One region of the Paenibacillus sp. O199 genome, then DNA from elsewhere that is predicted to be linked to it. Evidence: riboswitches for the same ligand, from Rfam matches in the RefSeq annotation. Region 1 holds a riboswitch; each other region holds the start of a gene.
What was found. Region 1 has a riboswitch for S-adenosylmethionine ahead of A6049_RS24005 (amino acid permease). Riboswitches for the same ligand answer to the same signal wherever they lie in the genome.
Positions count from the first base shown of each region.

Region 2: another riboswitch for S-adenosylmethionine. It lies ahead of metA (homoserine O-acetyltransferase MetA); the one in region 1 lies ahead of A6049_RS24005 (amino acid permease).
Region 3: another riboswitch for S-adenosylmethionine. It lies ahead of A6049_RS18685 (methionine ABC transporter ATP-binding protein); the one in region 1 lies ahead of A6049_RS24005 (amino acid permease).

Region 1 is NZ_LGRP01000022.1:28,135-34,689, forward strand. It holds gene A6049_RS24000 (Ger(x)C family spore germination protein) at 1-989, shown strand, start outside; SAM riboswitch class I at 1,055-1,157, shown strand; partial or broken gene A6049_RS24005 (amino acid permease) at 1,252-2,505, shown strand; gene mmuM (homocysteine S-methyltransferase) at 2,550-3,533, shown strand; gene A6049_RS24015 (PQQ-binding-like beta-propeller repeat protein) at 3,699-4,850, opposite strand; gene A6049_RS24020 (hypothetical protein) at 4,884-6,080, opposite strand; gene A6049_RS24025 (hypothetical protein) at 6,116-6,349, opposite strand; gene A6049_RS24030 (ABC transporter permease) at 6,489-6,555, opposite strand, start outside.
Region 2 is NZ_LGRP01000004.1:261,475-268,029, reverse strand. It holds gene A6049_RS08550 (trans-sulfuration enzyme family protein) at 1-734, opposite strand, end outside; gene A6049_RS08545 (aminotransferase class I/II-fold pyridoxal phosphate-dependent enzyme) at 727-1,914, opposite strand; gene metA (homoserine O-acetyltransferase MetA) at 1,939-2,856, opposite strand; SAM riboswitch class I at 3,091-3,215, opposite strand; gene corA (magnesium/cobalt transporter CorA) at 3,669-4,604, shown strand; gene A6049_RS08530 (HRDC domain-containing protein) at 4,697-5,698, opposite strand; gene A6049_RS08525 (ROK family protein) at 5,882-6,555, opposite strand, start outside.
Region 3 is NZ_LGRP01000012.1:87,514-94,068, forward strand. It holds gene A6049_RS18675 (MetQ/NlpA family ABC transporter substrate-binding protein) at 1-222, opposite strand, end outside; gene A6049_RS18680 (methionine ABC transporter permease) at 302-961, opposite strand; gene A6049_RS18685 (methionine ABC transporter ATP-binding protein) at 962-1,996, opposite strand; SAM riboswitch class I at 2,124-2,265, opposite strand; gene A6049_RS18690 (Cthe_2314 family HEPN domain-containing protein) at 2,396-3,124, opposite strand; gene A6049_RS18695 (COX15/CtaA family protein) at 3,337-4,275, opposite strand; gene A6049_RS18700 (thioredoxin family protein) at 4,578-4,922, opposite strand; gene A6049_RS18705 (DUF2515 family protein) at 5,066-6,346, shown strand; gene A6049_RS18710 (putative polysaccharide biosynthesis protein) at 6,498-6,555, opposite strand, start outside.

The DNA of each region.
Region 1 (6,555 bases):
TTGTTCCTAAGGGATCATCCAAGGAAGAGAGCCAGCAAGGATCCCCTGGAGCAGGGAAGTCCTATTTTAACGAACAATTAACAGGCGATTCAGTTATACAGATATTTCGTCAGTTCTCTCTGAGAAGAGACCGGCCGCTGATTGGACATCATCTGAAAGTCATCGTGGTGTCCTCCGAGGTGGCCCGGAAATTCAGACTGGATCAACTGCTTGATTTTGTGTTGCGTGATAATGATATTCGGCCAAGCTGTCTGGTTGTTGTCAGTGATCGCAGGGCACTGGATGCATTGACGTCCAACGATCCCAGTGAGATTCCTTCATTCTACCTTACCGGACTTGTGGACAATGTGTATCGTACCAATAAAATTCTGCCACCAGTGTCACTCGCCAAATTGGATGCAACCATGCAATCGGGGTCGAGCTATTTGCTGCAAAATGTCATCTCCTATGAGGGGGAACACAAGTTTTCGGGAGCGGCCATTTTTAGCGGGAAAACGAACCGATGGATCGGAAGTCTGAATCAGACGGACATGGAGGGACTATCCTGGGTACAAGGAAAAGCGAAAGGTGGAGTCGTTAAGACGTATACACACAAAGACGGCAGCACTATAACCTACGAGATTAAACACATAAAATCGAAAATTATTCCCACAGTTAAGGGCGACGATATTTCATTTCATGTTCAAATTGAATCAGACGGCTGGTTTATGGAAAATTGGACAGCTCCGGAAGCGCATGGTTCTGAGCATTATCTGGATGGTCTGGAGAAGGACTTCGGTCATATGGCTGAACAACAGGTAGATCAATTGCTTCACAAAATGCAGGATGTCTACAAGGTGGATGCAGCAGGGTTTGGCGATAAGCTGCGAATCAAATATCCACGGGTATGGAAGAAAATTAAAAATAACTGGGACGAAACGTTTAGTGAAATTCCAATCACGTATGATATTAAAGTTAAAATCACAAATCAGGGATCATCGACGGAATAAGAGAGACGTTTCTTTTTAATAGTTGACACAAGCATGATAGATCGCTATTTTTATAAAAAATCATTTTCTTATCCAGAGAGGTGGAGGGACTGGCCCTTAGAAACCTCAGCAACAGATCTGAAGGATACTGTGCTAATTCCAGCGGGTGAACAGCCTGATAGATAGGAGCGTTTGTTTTTATTTGTCAGTAACGGCGCACTCTTCAGGAAGAGTGTGTCTTTTTGTTTTGTTGTTTTCTGGATGAAGAAGTAGGGGAGCAGACATGAATAACAACAAAGATACAGGGCATTTTCAGCGCAAAATGCAGGCACGTCATGTAATCATGCTCTCACTTGGTGGTGTCATTGGTACAGGTCTTTTTCTTAGTTCGGGTTATACCATCCAGCAGGTAGGACCGATCGGTACCATTCTGTCTTATCTGATCGGAGCGATTGTCGTCTAGCTGGTCATGCTCTGTCTAGGTGAACTTTCTGTTCATATGCCAGAGACAGGGGCGTTTCATAGCTATGCGGCAAAATATATTGGACCAGCAACAGGATACACTGTAGCCTGGTTGTATTGGCTCACTTGGACGGTTGCCCTCGGTTCCGAATTTACAGCGGCCGGGCTGTTGATGCAGCGCTGGTTTCCTTCAGTGAATGTTTGGATCTGGAGCACATTGTTTGCTCTTATGATCTTCCTGTTCAACGCGCTGACCGTCAAATTTTTTGCGGAATCGGAGTTCTGGTTTTCCGCAGTTAAAGTCCTTGCAATTTTAGTCTTCATTATTCTTGGGGGCGCAGCCATGTTCGGTATTATTCCAATGGCAGATTCGGAACCTGCACCGTTTCTATCCAATATTACAGCATCTGGTTGGTTCCCCAATGTGGCTACTGCGATACTAATGACGATGCTTGCCGTAAACTTTGCGTTCTCGGGTACCGAATTGATTGGGATTGCTGCCGGGGAAACAGAGAATCCGGAGAAGACGATTCCAAAAGCGATCCATACCACACTGTGGCGTTTAATTATCTTTTTTATCGGAACGATTATTATTCTCTCGGCCTTGTTGCCTATGTCGGATGCCAGTGTATTGGAAAGTCCGTTTGTAGCGGTAATGGAGCGGGTGGGAGTACCCTATGCAGCAGACATTATGAACTTTGTTATTCTGACGGCGATTCTCTCTGCTGCCAATTCGGGCCTCTATGCATCTTCACGGATGCTCTGGTCTCTGGCTGACAAGAGAACGATCTCTCCGTGGTTTGCCAAGTTGACCAAACGCGGAGTACCATTGAATGCGCTTCTGATTAGTATGGTGGGTGGTGCACTGGCTCTGCTGTCCAGCATCATTGCGCCAGGTACCGTGTATATTACACTGGTCTCCATTTCAGGTCTGGCTGTCGTTGCGGTATGGATGAGCATCAGTGCTTCACAGTATATGTTCCGCAGACAGTATATCCGGGAAGGACATGCGGTCAAAGATCTTGTCTATCGTACGTCACTGTATCCAGCGGTGCCTATTATCTCGTTTATATTGTACAGACTAATCCCATAGAACAGATCCTGCGTGAGTATCCGGTCATGATTCTGGATGGAGCGCTGGCCACGGAACTCGAACAGCATGGGTGTGATCTGGATGATCCACTATGGTCGGCTCGTGTATTGCTCGAGAATCCAGATGTTATCGTTCAGGTCCATGCGGATTATTTCCGCGCAGGAGCCGACTGTGCAATTACATCCAGTTATCAGGCGACGGTGGAGGGGTTCCGCAAGAGAGGAATCGGCGAGCAAGCAGCGTTGGACCTTATTCGCAAGACGGTGGAACTGGCTGCACAGGCGAGAGATGACGTATGGGCAGAAGTGCAGGACGGGGGATTTGAAAACACGGCAGTCAAACCGGAGGGCAATCTGGTATTCGGAACGGCACAACAAACGTCTGATGTCTTGGAGACAGGGGTCTTGGCTCGGCCACGACCGATGGTTGCTGCATCCGTTGGGCCCTACGGCGCTTATCTAGCTGATGGATCGGAGTATGTCGGTCACTACGGCGTGTCGGATGAGACGTTGGCTGCATTCCATCGTCCGCGTATGGCGGCGCTGATTGAAGCGGGTGCTGATATTCTGGCGTTTGAGACGATTCCTTCGTTGCAGGAAGCACAGGTGCTGGTTGATTTACTGAAGGAGTTTCCTCATGCGTATGCCTGGTTATCTTTTTCTTTAAAAGACGGGACGGCAATCAGCGAAGGCACGCCGATTGAGACATGTGCACGATTGTTTGGTTCCGAGCCGCAGATTGCTGCGATTGGCCTGAACTGTGCTCCCATGGAAGTGGTGACAGAAGCCGTAAGTATTCTCAGCCGTGCCAGCGACAAACCTGTTATTGTGTATCCGAACTCGGGAGAAGTATACGATGCTGCAACGAAGACGTGGAGTGGACAGGGAACGTGTGGCAGTATGAGTGATGCTTCGGAACAGTGGGTTGCTGCGGGTGCAAAAATTATTGGCGGCTGTTGCCGCACGACGCCACATCAGATTGGTGAACTTGCAAAGAAGTGGCGGAATTAAAAGACTTGATGTAGAGTTGTACCCCGAAAAGCTAGAGATACAACCAAATATAAAGAAGCCCTCACGACCCATTACTGGATTGGTGAGGGCTTTTTCAGTGTGATTTAGCGTTAACATCAACATGAGGACATTCCTCTTGTGATGCTTTTGATGCTTCTGATTATGCTATTTAATTAACTGAGTGCTAACTAAGGTACGACCTTCGTCGCTTAGGATGTACAGACCCGTTGTGTTATTGAGAAATAGACGTTCCTTATGAAGATCAAATTCGCCATTTTTGTAAGTGTACAAAACCTTCAGGTTGTTTGTGTCCATAATTATTAGTTCTAGTTCATCTGCGTCATTCTTTTCAGATTTAAACATCAAACTTGTGCCATCCAAAGCCATATTGGGATATGATACTGGCAGGTATGCCTTCTCAGCAATTAATCTACCTGAAGATGAATATAGCTTGATTCGTTTATTTTTATAATCCACAAATATAAAACGACCTTTCAATGCAAAAAGCTCTGTTGAATATTCCTTATAAGGAAGTTGTTTTGTCCAGTTTAGCTGCCCTATGCTGTTGTAGCCTTTAAGCGTTATTGTTTTTTTGTAGATATTATAATGCAGGAATGTGCCGTCAGATAGACTCTTAATCCCATTGTAACCTTTACCACCAGTAATCGTTTTAATTTTTTGTCCGCTGGTCAGGCTAATCAAGTAAAAATCGGGATTATCGCCAAATTTACTGCCGACAATCACATCACCATGAATCTGCTGCATAAAATATGGAACCTTGAACTTTCGACTTAAATTTCCACTAGCATCGTAATAGTAGAGTACATTGCTTTTATTATCATGGGAGACTGAAATCAAATATAGACTTCCATTTTCGCCTGGAATGGCTGATTCAGCCGAGTATAGTCTCCAATCTTCTGGCGGCCCGGGCAGAGGTGCTGTCCAACGGATCTGACCTGTGGCTATATGCTTGGCACTCACTTGATTATCGGCAAAAATAAACATGTATCCATCATCGGAAAGCGTGTACTCGTCGTCCGTTGGAATCGACCAAAGGAGCTCCCCTGTTTTGGCATCTACACTGTCGATATAATAATCATTATTCTTGTCTACTTTAGTTACGAGAAGACTTTCATTCCCCATGGCATCTGTAACACTCTTCATTGAATATGAGCTTGTTGCACTCTGTCCACCGTTGGTAATATCATACCCCCATTGGAATTGCAGCAGATCTTTAGCCAGAGCTGGCTCGGATGGGATTGCAAGGAAGAAGCATAGGCTGGCTATAAGCCAATAGTTGATTCGCTTTAAACTCATGATTGGTAGACTCCTTATGTAATGTTCTCTGGATTATGGAAGTAACTGATACTTTCTTATCGTCTGCCCGTCGGAAGGCAGGAAAAATAATTCATTTTGCTTATTGAGGAACAATTCATCTTGATTAAACCTTACATCGTTCCAATCGTTCTGTGTCACCCGATAGAGCTCTCTCAGATTATTTGAATCTCTAATCACGAGTTCTATTCCCTGTTCCGTGTATTGGATGTACATAAAACTCTGTAAATCGATTGCCATTTTCAGAGGGCTATTTGGATCACCTTGCATGTAGAAGGGATTTTCATTGACTCCTGTAATGAATTTTCCATCCGAATTCATAAGCATGATATTGCCTGCGGTTTGTTCCAGATACAGCACACGATTATGGATGATAAATATCTGGGGAGGCCCTTTTTTAAAAGAAAAATCATACTTCCATTTCAAAGCTCCCGTAGGCGAGTACGCCCTCAACTCAAGTTCACGGTTATTGATAAACTTCCGGGTTATTAGGGTTCCATCGTCCGTAACCCTATTCCCGTAGGGCAAGGTTGTTTCATTGGTCAGCACCGTTAGCTTCTTACCTGTAGAAAGATCAAAAACATGAGTATACGGACTTTTGTTGCCCGGTTGACCTAAAATAAATTTGCCTTCTATTGTGTAGTATTGCATATAGGGGAGAACAAGCTTTTTGCTTCGATGTCCCTGTTCATCATAATAATAAAGAGTTATATATTTGTTTTTGTGATAAGTAAAAGAATAAACTGTTCCGTTTTTGGTGAAATCTGAGGACTGACCTTCACGAAAGTAAGGGTTTATTGAGGACCATATCGGTTTACCGGTTGTCAGATCCGAGACCGTAATAATATCATCAAATCTTTTTTCATAGTCATCAGTTTCAGCAGGTTTGAAAGTATACATGTAACCATCACTGGTTGAACCATAATCAGATTCTGGCTTGGACCATCGGATGTCCCCGGTTTCACCACTAATGTTCTCCACATATATGAGGTCCTCATTCACAACCTTTCTCACCAGAATGTTTAGGTTGCCGGATGAATCCAGTCTGAAGTAATGCGGAGTGAATCCATCCCCCCATTGGCCAGAATCGACCTGCTTGACCCATTCAAGTTGTGGCACGGTCTTAGCCCAGGCCGAAGGCGTGCCAATCGACAACAATCCTACACTCAGGATGCTGATTAATAAACAAATTCGAATACAAAACCATTTCAAAATAAACAGCCCCTTAACAAAGATCGAGGTCAAACTTAATCTGGACCTACCGTTTCATTTTTAATATCCTGCACCAACCGTATGATCTCCGCAACACCTAGTAACAATAGTCCTGCTATAATACCGTTCATCATAACTGGAAGAGCCAAAGACCATTGAAAGCCATTGAACTCATTTTGCCCAACGAGGATACCGGCAATAATGGATAGAATGATGCTAATCCAAGCGATCCACTTCAACAATTTACTCGTTTTATTTTTGTTGTACAAAGAAATTAACTCCTTTACCATAGTATGCCATTAAGTCTATCATATCTATCATTGCTAGGTATATAGGACTATTTTTGTGTCGGATTTAGAGTTTTGTTGAAATATATTGTCATGTGTTTTAATGTCTGTCTGCTGCATATTATTCAATAACAAGAATGCGCGGGGATGCCTGACGAATCACCTTGGTTGATCTCCAGGAGCCAAAA
Region 2 (6,555 bases), on a different contig from region 1:
CCAAGTCCATTCTGCAATTGTTTTAGCTGTGTACCCAATGAATCCGTACGAGCAACGGCTAAACCTGCCAGCACATCACTGTGTCCGCCAAGAAACTTGGTCGCACTATGTACGACAATATCTACCCCGAGCTCGATCGGCCGTTGGTAATAAGGCGTCATGAAGGTGTTATCGAGAATGGAGATTAACTCATGTTCCTGTGCCCAGGAGGTGACTGCAGCAATATCCGTGATCCGAAGTGTCGGGTTGGATGGTGTTTCCATATAGACTGCCTTCGTATTCGGTTTGAGCGCTGCCTTCACTTCATCAATATTGGTCATATCCACAAAGGTAGTCTCAATCTGCATCCGGCTCAGAATGGAAGTAAGCAGTCGATACGTTCCTCCATATACATCTTCCGTCACAATCATGTGATCGCCTGCCGAGAACATCATGAACACACTGGAGATGGCAGCCATGCCTGAGGAATAGGCAAATCCGCGTGCCCCACCCTCCAATAATGTAATGTAATCCTCCAATGCCTGACGAGTCGGGTTACCGGAACGACTATAATCATGTTGAGGTGGATTAAAAATATCAAAATGATGGAATGTGGAAGCCTGGTAAATTGGTACACTGGAAGCCCCGGTGGTTTTATCGATTTCATCACCGAAATGCAGCAGCTTGGTATCGAACTTCAGGTCGGAATGAACATTCCGTTCATGATTGTTGGCATTATTGTTTTGCTCACTCATGATGCGTTCCCCCTTCTATCTCCTGCTGTGCAGCTGTGAGTGCATTGCCCAGATCGGCAATCAGATCTTCGGCGTGCTCGATCCCTACAGAGAAGCGCAACAGACGGTCATCTACACCTACAGCGTCACGAATTTCAATCGGAATATCCGCATGGGTCTGTACCGCAGGATAAGTCATCAATGACTCTACACCCCCGAGGCTTTCCGCAAAAGCAATCAGTTTGATGTGACGAAGCAACGGTTCAACATAACGAGCATCCTTTACTTTGAAAGAGAAAATGCCTGTATTTCCACTGGATTGTTTATTCTGTATTTCAAATCCGGGATGATCCGACAAACCAGGATGATACACTTCATTAACGGCTGGGTGCTCCAAAAGGTACTTGGCAATCGTCAAAGCATTATACTCATGCCGCTCCATGCGAAGAGCGAGTGTCTTCATGCCTTTCATCAGCTGATAGGAGTCGCTTGGAGACAACACTGCTCCAATAGAATTGTGCAGGAATGCCATTTCGGCCGACAATTCTTCCCCTTTGGTAATAATTAATCCGGCAAGTACATCATTATGACCACCCAGATACTTCGTGGCACTATGGATGATGATATCAGCACCGAGTTCAATTGGACGCTGGAAGAATGGAGTCAGTAGTGTATTATCCACAATGGTCAGCAAGTTATGGCTCTTGGCCCAGGAGCATACCGCTTCCACATCCGTAATCATCATTAGTGGATTGGTTGGTGTCTCAATAAATACCGCTTTTGTATTCGGTTGACGAATACTTTCCAGAGCTGCCAGGTCATTGGTATCTACATAACTTGCTGTCACACCAAATCGAGACAGGATGCGTTCAAGCAAACGATACGTTCCGCCGTACAGATCCAGCGATACAATCAGATGATCCCCTTGTCCAAATAAAGCGAAAATCGTTTGCAAAGCAGCCATGCCGGAGCTACAGGCAAAACCTGCATCACCGGATTCCAACGCTGCCGCTGCTTCTTCCAACACTTTACGGGTTGGATTGGTCGTACGAATATAATCAAATCCCGTGCTTTGTCCAAGCTTTGGGTGGCGAAACGCAGTGGATTGATAGATCGGAAAATTAATGGCGCCCGTTACCGGTTCATTGATAGACCCAATTTGGGCCAATCGACTTTCGATTTTCAACTTATTGTCTTCCATTGCAGCATCCTCCTGTAATGTCGATTAGATTTGCGGACCAATATCGTAAGGTGTCTCTTGATACACATAGTAATTGAGCCAATTAGAGAATAATAAGTTTGCATGTGCCCGCCAAGTGGCCGGGGGAACACGGGAAGGATCGTCATTCGGGAAATAATGTCTAGGCAGCGCAATGTCCATGCCTTTAGCTGCATCACGGTCATATTCCCATTTCAATGAAAGAGGGTCATACTCAGCATGTCCGGTTGCAAAAATCTGTTTGCCGTCTTTGGTAGCAACCAGGAAAATACCCGCTTCCTCAGATTCAGCCAATATCTCAAGGTTTTCGTTTTTTTCAATATCTTCACGTCGCACTTCCGTATGGCGGGAATGCGGGACGTTGAATACTTCATCAAATCCGCGCAGCAACTGCACATTGGATCTGTTGATCGTATGTGAGAATACGCCAAAACATTTTTCATCCAGCGGAACTTTGGGAACTCCAAAATGATGGTATAAACCCGCTTGGGAAGCCCAACATATATGCATGGTCGAAGTCACATTGGTTTTGGTCCATTCGAAGATCTCCTGGATTTCTTTCCAATAGTTCACGTCTTCAAAATCCATTTGCTCTACAGGAGCGCCTGTAATGATCATGCCGTCAAAACGGCGGTGTTCAATCTCATCAAAGGTTTTGTAGAACAAGTCCAAATATTCCTGGGAAGTATTCTTGGACGTATGAGACTTCGGATGAACCAGAACGATATCTACCTGAATTGGTGTGTTACCCACCAGACGAAGCAATTGTGTTTCTGTCGTTTCCTTTGTGGGCATCAGGTTTAATATAGCGATACGTAGTGGACGAATGTCCTGCTGGTAAGCAGATGTCTCGTCCATGACAAAGATGTTCTCTCCTGCAAGTACTTCCTTGGCAGGCAGTGTGTCTGGAATTTTGATTGGCATGGTGTTTCTAACTCCTCCTTGTGCATAAATAGATGCAGCCACTGCGGAATCGATACGATTCGCATCCGTACAGTTATAGGCTGCCATGAGCTTGCCTGCAGGCGCTGAATTGCAACCACATTGCTGGCGGCAAGCTCAAGTTCCTTAGCGAAAATCACTGCTGAGAAGTCGGTGCATATAACAAAGACCTTCCTCGGATTCCGAGAAAGGTCATATGTAAATAGATATGCGCCTCTCTCATCTCTCAGTTACAACAGTGTCACTTGGACACTTGGTCGCTGCAAGAATTAGCACCGTGCGGTATACCGCCGGTTGCCGGGTTTCATCGGGCCAGTCCCTCCACCTACTCTTGATAAGATTTCGCTTTATTCAATTGTAAATACTAGTGTGGTTCACCTTTTACTTTAAGACATTAATCCCCTCACGTCAAGGTGTAGTTCAATGTCTGTTCCTCAGGATCGGAACCGTTCATCATCCGTTGTCATACACTGCTCCAGGGCGCGAAATCGACACATTTTTGCGCTTGAAAGGACCCTGTACCAGCGGTATACTAGACAAGTGTTATAAACCCTTATGTGAGAGGTGACATATTCAATGGATGGCGACCCGAGGCCTGACTGGCAGCCGAATTCCGACAAACTGCATAGAGAATTGTTATCAGCATGCCGGCAGCGGGACGTTACTTCCGTTTGATTATAGAGCGAACGCAGTCCTGACTTCCAGGCTCCGCTGCCGACCGGCTGATCTGTTCTTTTTGCGCCCATATTGATGAAATCCGCCCATTTGGCGGGTGCAGAAGGAGTAGATGAATAATGAAAATCCGGTTGGTAAATAACGGTGTATTTATTCCGGTGGACGACATTCAGCAGGCGCTGACTCCACCAGCGGAGGGGTTTTACTGGATTGATGCCGACGTAGACGATTTGGCGGTACTTCAACCGCTGTTCATGATGCATGATCTGGCCGTGGAAGACTGTTTGAGTGACGAAGAACAACGTCCGAAGATTGAAATTTATGAGAGCCATTATTTTATTGTTATTAATAGCATTCGTTTTGATGATGAAGAGATTTTTTTACGTGCCGTCAACTTGTTCCTTGGCAGACACTTTATTATCAGTGTTACCAAACAGAAAGTCAGCGAATTGCGGACATTGAAACCGATCCTATGGGAACAGGAAATCAGTACGCCGGATAAGCTGCTGTATCTGCTGGTTGACTTGATTGTTGATAATTATTTCACCGTAGGTGACCGAATTGAAGCGCGTATCGAGAAACTAGAAGAAGACATTCTGATGCATACCAAGAAGTCTCATCTGAATGAGATCATCGGGTTGCGCAGTGAGATTTTGTGGCTGAAGAAAGTGCTGGGACCTCAGAAAGAGGTCATTAACACACTCAATAAAAAAGATCTGCGTCTTATTGATGATCAACTGCAAAAGTATTTCAGTGACATTTATGAGAATGCTGTTAAAATATCCGAAACCTTTGAGACTTATCGCGACCTGATGGGGAACTTACGAGAAGCTTACCAATCCAGTATCGCCAACCGGGCGAATGAAATTATGCGTGTGTTCACCGCCATTACCACGGTGTTCATGCCGCTGACCGTTATCACTGGCATCTATGGGATGAACTTCACGAACATGCCTGAGTTGGACTGGAAATATGGTTATTTCGTGGTTATTGGCCTAATGGTTACGCTGGGCCTAAGCATGTTCTTTATTTTCCGCAAAAAAGATTGGGTTTGAAATAGCAAAAGACGAAGCGCTCCACTTTTGGAGACGCTTCGTCTTTTTTTATAATTAGTTTATTGTATGACAACTAACGTCCTATTTCCAATCTAGCCTGCATTCTGCTCTGTCTCTGTGTGACGACGAAACCGGATGCGAATCATGCGCAGTCTTTCGTAGACCTGCTCCAGATTGCTCCCGCCAGGCTTCTCTTCTCCATACACCTTATGTAACACGGGCTTCAGAAACGTATCTCCCAGCTCCTCGTAGGCGCTCCATACCGCCTCTTGCTCCTCTTCGGGCATGACAGCAAGCTCCGCATCGAGTAGACAATCTGTGTCATACCCCTCCAAATCCAGTGCCTCTAACAGTTCAATTAGCTCCCGACGGGACAATCCGGAACGATTCACGATCTCCTCTAACGTATATCCTTCTTTCATCCCTTCAAGTACCTGCTTCCGTGTGGTAAATCTGTCTAGCTCCTGCTTGTATTTCTGCTCTCTCTGTTTGTACAACCAGCTCTCATATTCTTGTTCCTTCAGAACCGAGTACACCCACTCTAGCGGAAAAGATGTGGAACGTTCCAGTCCATTCGTAAGCTCCAACCATTCAGCTCCGTACTCGGAAGCCTTGCTCTCTCCTACGCCAGGCAGTTGCATCAATTCATCGATGGTTTGTGGAACAAATGCACTGATCATGCGTAACAACCGGTTTGTTGCAATAAAATAGGGGGCCTTCCGGTCAGACGCTGCTCTCTTCCTGCGCCATATGCATAGGTCCATATACAGCCCCTCATTGCCATATAATTCACTGTAACAATGAAGACGTTGACCGCCATAACTGCGCGACTTCAAATCATCATTTTCGTGAAACATACCCTGCAGCAACGGACGATATCCTTCGCCCATCTGTATGGCTAACTGATGACGATAAACATGTAACAGCTCGTCCCACGAACTGCCAGCATACCAGATGTCATCCGTTCGATCTCCTTCCTCATATCGGCTCCATCCCAGATGCCACGCTCCTTCTTCTTCACCGATCCACAACTGCGCATGCTCTTCATTCTGACCTGACATTCTGGATAATCTGTTCATGAAAATGACTTCCATTTCTTGTCCCTCCTTCAATAGTTCAGCTCGACACAGTCTGTTTTGTGCTAAATTAAGCAACAAAAAAACACCTCTCCTGCAAAATCCATGCAAGAGAGGTGCTTCCTCATTAACCGTGCTATGCTGTTGCTCATAATATTACCACAATGGAAAAATTCGTCAACTGCTTGTTTGTAAAGCCATTTACTTGTTCAAAGCCAATTTGGCCAACGCAAGCGAACCACACAGTCCTGCGTTATCGCCAAGTCCCGGTGAAACGACATACTGGTCAATTTCGGACTGAAGTGCAGGATGCTGAACGTATCCAGCGAGCAATTCCTGCAGTTTGCTGCGAACCATTGGGAACAGATGCTCCTGCTTCATCACACCGCCACCCATTACAATTTTCTGAGGTGTGAGGATCAATACATAATTCATCAGAGCATGCGCCAGGTAATGTGCTTCAATCTCCCAGGCCTTGTGATCGGCTGGCAGTTCGTAAGCCGGTTGCTCCCAACGTTTATTGATGGCAGGACCTGCGGCAAGCCCTTCCAGACAGTCCCCATGATACGGACAGAACCCTTCATACGTATCTTCAGGATGTCTGCGTACAATGATGTGTCCCATCTCTGGATGTGACAATCCATGGACCATTTTGCCACCTACAACTGCGCCTGCACCAATACCCGTTCCGACAGTAATATACAGACAGCTATCCAGGCCTTGTGCAGCCCCCCAGGTTGCTTCCCCAAGCGCAGCACCGTTTACATCCGTGTCGAACGTCATCGGTACATCAAAGTGCTCCTTGAGCTTACCAATCAGGTTATACTGACCCCAATGCGGTTTGGGTGTTGTTGTGATGTAACCATAGGTCGGGC
Region 3 (6,555 bases), on a different contig from region 1:
GAAAGTCACGATTTGCAAGCGAATGCCTTCAGCTTCGAGTTCAGGCTTGATGCTTTCCAAAATTTCTGCATGTGGTGTAGGGGATGCTCCCACTTTCAATTCTACGGTGCGCGGTGCGCCTCCAGCATTATCAGCGCCGCTGTCGGAATCCTTGTTGTTTCCGCAAGCCGCTAGAACCGCAATCAGCATAATACTAAGTAGAGCAAAAGACCATTTTTTCATGTGTAAAACCCCTTCTCCAATAAATTTTTTTGCATTTTGCCCCAAATCGATACCGAATCAGGTAAATGCTATATATGTGTTATTTCCTGGTGAACCATTTAACCAAACGATCGCCAGCCATCTGAAGCACTTGCACCAGAATGATCATAAATACAACGGATATAATCATAATTTCATTCTGATAACGGAAGTATCCGTAGTTGATTGCCAATGTTCCCAGACCTCCACCACCAACCATCCCCGCCATCGCCGTGTAGGAAACTAAGGTAACGATTGTAATGGTGATACCAGCTATCAGACCCGGCAATGCCTCTGGCAGAAGCACACGCCGTACAATCTGTCCGGTTGAAGCTCCCATCGCCTGTGCGGCTTCAATGACGCCACGATCCACTTCACGCAGTGTAGTTTCCACCAACCGGGCAAAGTATGGAGCTGCGGCAATGACGAGTGGTGGTATAACGCCCAATACTCCTGTAGCAGTGCCAACCAGTGAACGCGTAAACGGAATGAGTGCAACAATCAAAATGATAAATGGCACTGATCGCAGAATATTTACAATAAACGATAGTATCGTGTACACCACTTGAGATTGAAGCGAAGTCGACCTTGCCGTCATAAACAGCAATACGCCTAGCGGCAAACCAATGATTATCGTGAATAGGCCCGATGCTCCGAGGATTTGCAGTGTTTCAATTGAAGCCTTACCGATTTCTTCCCAACGTACTGTTGAAAAATCCATTTAACGAAGCACCTCCACATCAAGTCCCTGATCCACTAATTCTTTAATGGTGAGATTGATCTCATCTGACTGCCCCTCAAACCGAACGGTCAGCTGTCCATAGGGAACTTGTTTGATCGTTGAAATGGTGCCTTGCAAAATGGCGAAATCCACTCCTGTTTTGCGAACCGTTCTGGACAAAATCGCCTCATAGGTTTTATTGCCCAGGAAGGATATTTTCACAAGCTTAGAAGATCCATCCTTCTGTAATGAGACATCTGCACTCGCCAGAGCGGTCTCTTCTAATGCAATTCCCACCTCATGGTCCCGCATCATAAAGTCACGCGTAATGGCATGCTGCGGCTTGAGGAATACTTCCGTCACTGGCCCTTGCTCCACGATGCCTCCCTGATGGATAACCGCCACCTGATCACAGATATTCTGGATCACGTGCATCTCATGGGTGATTAGAACAATCGTGAGATTATACTTTTCATTGATATCCAGCAATAACTTCAGAATCGAATCAGTTGTCTGGGGATCAAGTGCCGATGTGGCCTCATCACACAGCAGCACGTTCGGATCACTCGCGAGCGCTCTCGCAATACCTACCCTTTGCTTCTGTCCGCCTGACAGCTGGGCCGGATATTTATTGCTGTGGTCCTCCAGTCCAACCAATGCGAGCATTTCCTTCACTTTTCGATCAATTGCAGCCTTGGGCGTATTAACGAGCTTTAAAGGAAAAGCCACATTGTCATATACCGTAGCTGAGGATAACAGATTAAAGTGTTGAAAAATCATGCCGATCTTACGCCGTTGTTGTTGCAAATCGGACTTATTGAGATCGGTTAGGTTGATTCCATCAACCCAAACCTCGCCTGCCGTGGGGCGTTCGAGCAAATTGATACAACGGATCAATGTACTCTTGCCTGCACCGGAATGACCGATAACTCCGAATATTTCACCCTTGCGGATATTCAAATTTAGTTCCGATAAGGCCGTCATACTTTTTGAGCCTTTACCGTACTTCTTGGTTAAACCTTTTAATTCAATCAAAATTACTGCTCCTTCCCACTGCCTACATGTATCTTTACCCGAATGAAAGGAAAACTCCCCTTTATCGTACAAAAAAAGAGCCCCTTTTGCAGAAACAAAAAGGGCTCTTCACGTGAAAGATTATACCTTCTCATCTGCCAAAATCGTGCCTTGCACCATTTTGTAGGAATTAGCACCTAACATCTATAAAGTATGACACAGCTGTCATGCAGTTATAAATCGGTTGCCGGGCTTCATCGGGCCTGTCCCTCCGCCGCTCTCGATAAGAAATATTTAATTTATAAGTTCAGTAGTAGTTATAATGTTAATGTCATAAATGTTAATTCCATCTAACTGTCGATCAGGAACTCAGTATAATCCAAGTATTCCGATTTGTCAAAGGCAAATATTACTATCCAATCAGTTCGTCGGTTGATTCATTACCTGCTTATGCCACTTCTCGTTGATGTAGCCATACGCTGCTTTTAACGTCTCACATACCATATCCACACCCTGCCGGAGTTCCAAGAGATGCTGATCCAGGTCTTCCAGCTTCACTTTCCCTTGCAAAGTCTGGTGCAGCTGCCACAGATCATCCTGCATTTCGGAATTCATGTAATGAATCTCCATGTTTCGCCGTTTGCGCAATTTGCTCATTGGCTCACGATAAGAGTCCTTGATCCGGATTAGTTCGTTAGCAAGAACATAATGCAGCTTATCATATCCGAACTGTCTTAATACGGTGAAATAAGAATAATGAGTTTTAACATTGGTTGTATTCAGCTCAAATATTTCATTCAACACTGTACCTAACTTATCCAAAATGGCAAAACATCGGATGAAGCCATCCTTATAAAAATAGACGTAACGGGCATACTCCGCTTTTTCTAATAATGTCATATCATCCGTAGAGCCCGCTTTGACTTTCTGACGGAAATGGGAAGCTGCAAAACAGCTTTGTTCCAATTCATCCAGCGAAGAGATCAGTCCCTGGGTCCATATATACAGTTTACGAAAATCATGGGTAGGATCATGGTCCACATGCATCTGTCGCTGAAATAGCTCAAGCGTATCCGCCATCGCTTCCATCGCGTCCTTTAGTATCCCTTCGTTCTTACGCGGCTTTTCACCCAGCAACGTTCGCAGCATATATAGCCTCCTCTTTCCACTCTGCAGATCATCAAATTAATAATAATTCATCATATTAAACTAAATCGGAATCAGAGTAAACGTATGACCGCTGCTTACAATAGGGTGCCCTGACACACCTGACATCAAACAAAGTTCACCTGTCCAATGATGTACATCATCGGATGGTGAACTTCACTGGATTATCCCTGAACTACAATAATTCGGATATATTAGAACCGATTAACGGGCCGATGCAACTTGTACACCAGGAAACTCATATAGGTTAATACACCGAACAAAATAGCAATATCAAGCATATGCGCCAGCGCCACGAACATATACACTTCCGGACGATTCATCGTGAGCATCAGTCCAAAACCAATAACCACTTGCAACAAAACCAGCACAACAGAAATGACGCCAAGTGCTCTTAATTCCGTGTTATCCGGATGTTTGCGATACGCAAAATGACCGAGGATTGCAATGACGATTACTAATGAAACAGCTGCCACCCGGTGAGCAAAAGCAACAGCTACGCCTCCCGAGAGCTCAGGAATAATCTGCCCGTTACAGAGCGGAAAACCTGAACAGCCTCCAGCAGAATCCGTATGGCTCACAAATGCTCCAGTATATACCACGAGGTACGTATAGATCGTGGAAAACCACACCAGATTTCGGAACCCTTTGCTGACTCGCGGATATCGATTCAGTCGTTCCAATCCACCATGGCGAGCTTCCTGCCGAATACCAAGCGCCATCATCAATGAGCTGGCAAAAGCAATTAAGGCAAATCCGAAATGCAGTGCCATGACTGCGGAAGATTGGGAGAATACGACGGCAAAAGCACCCATGATTCCCTGGACAATAACAAATATCAGTGTTAACAATGAAAACAATTGCAGATCACGGCGTGATTTGCCAAACCGCAAAAATGCTACAAAAGAGGCTATGGACAAAAGCCCTGCCAGTGCGCTGACGGCGCGGTGGGAAAATTCAATTAGTGAGGCAACAGTATGTGCAGGCACAAGTTTTCCGTTACATAAAGGCCATTCTGCGCCGCAACCGAGGCCCGATTCCGTTCGGGTCACAACGCCTCCGCCAAATGTGGCCAGAAACATGACAAGACAGGTTAATACGGTTAACCATTTAAACAAGGTTAAGTGTTTCAATTTTTTCTCACCCGCTGTTGGTTTAAGATGGCGAAGAACTACATCCTCCGCTTGATTCGATACTTTGACACTTATTTCACAACTAAATTCATTATACCGGATAAATGTGTCATTGACGCCGCGCTTTGTGACAAAATGTTAACGTCTGTCGAGAAGTTGACCCGCAGGTCATCGGTAAATATGTACATTATTACAACGTTAGTTTCTCCCGAAAACTCGGAAAATACAAACGCCACTTCCCTATTTCAAGAGAAATGGCGTTCATTTAATTATAACCTTTAACATGGTTAACCTGTCATGCTTTATTTATGAATCGTGTTATACACCTCAACTGCACGCTGCAGGAATTGCTCAATCTCTTCTCTCGACTTGCGCAGTTTGTTCACATAACGAACAAGTTCCCGGCCATCTGTGTAAGCTACAAAGCTGGGGATGCCGAGGATATTTTGCTCTTCGCTCACTGTACCCACCTGATCTACGTCGACCTCAACCAACTTCAGCTCACGAGCAAACTTTTCTTCAACTTCAGGCATAAACGGATCGATGTACTTGCAATCACCACACCAATCTGCCTTAAATACAGCTACAGTCAAACGCGGAGATTGGATTGCCACATCAAATTCCGGTTTCGATGTAATCTTTTCCATTACAACATCTTCCTTTCTATACCTTGTCTTATTCTCTAAGTGAAGCAAATTGCGGAGTGGAAGTCAAATATTCGGCGCATACTGACATCAACAGCTTCCTAAACTAAAAACGTAATCAGATTATAAAGAAAGGAGGTCATGTTATGACTTCCGTTAAATCGGATTCCTCCGAGCCTGCCCAACATGGGTCGATATTACAGATGGTTCGATCCATCCCAGGTGCGGCCCGGGAAGTGTGGAGGGGCAAACAGGCGGCTTGGCAGGCTTCTGCACAGCTTCGTCATCCCTTGCGTGATATGGCTTGGGACTCTGACATGGCTGCTACCTTACAAGCTGAAGTGGAGCGCCTGTTGCCTGGAAACGAGAGTTCTTTTGCCCGAAATACGCTCAGTGCACTGGTCTGTGAAGAGGACTGCATCATTCTGGAAGAAATCAAGACATTAACGCAAGAAAACAACCGGAGTAACATCACTCGCACAGCAGCATACCTGGAATGTTACGAACAGTATCCAGAGCTGCATTGGGCCCTGCTTGCCCATATGGTATCCCGCAACGGCGGATATCACATTACCGATCTTCAAAGTGACCTTATGCATAATCTGCAAAATCAAACAGACCGTGAGCACATGTATCGACTACTGGAGCGATGTAATGCCCTCATTTTCCAAGATGCTTATCCCCAGCTTCTGTTATATATGAATAGCCGCCGGATCGGCCGGAGCTGTTTTCATTTGTTGTCCCATTTTCATGTATCGGCGTTCATGACACCGTTCTGGGAACGATTTTGGCTGGAGCGATGCAGCTCGCTGCTTAGTGTGGCATTAATTATTAATGAGCAGAACTATATCGAGAGCCGTGTCGTGCAGCATCCTTATTTTCAAAAACAAGTGCTGTCCAAACCCGCATTCCATCTGCATAATCTGGCTGGGCTGAACCATATCGTATTTCCACTCGGGCGGGAAAAAGGTCTTGCAGGCCGGGTTATTGAACATTTTGGCAAGCTGGATGAGCGGATTATGTTTGGTAAAGGCTTATATGCGATGCTGTTTGGAGTGGAACAAGTGTACACACAAGTATTGGAGTTTGCGCGTTCGGTTCCCCACCGTGGCTCACGTGCTGAATACTGGCCTGGTCTGTTCACCGCACATAAAGATGAAGACGGAGAAGCTGAGCTCTATAGTCAGGAGCTGTTGGATCAAGAATGGCTAGGGGAAGGACAACGGTTATATAGTCCTGAATTGCTGGCTGTATGGGGTGATACGCCGTATGAACCGATTACAAGGCAGGATTGGCTGCAAAATCGCGATTGTCTCGGTCATCTCACGGCCCCGCGCCGCCCTTGGCTGTTTGAGATGAGCCATGAGCATCGGTATGGTATGTTGAAAACTGCATTGGCCCATGATGCCAAAACCTTAACTCATTAAGGACAGAGGCCTTACCAGGGAATACGTCTAGAAGTCAATAATGGACTACCTTTTTTCGGTATTACAAAAAAGCCCTGTCCGCTATGAAAGCAGACAGAGCTTGTACTTATTTCAAACAATATAACGAAGTGTGTATTGTGTGTTGAATCGATTATCCACGTTGCCCGGCTCCACGTTGTAGACGCATGAGCGGACGGAGTATTTTTTGC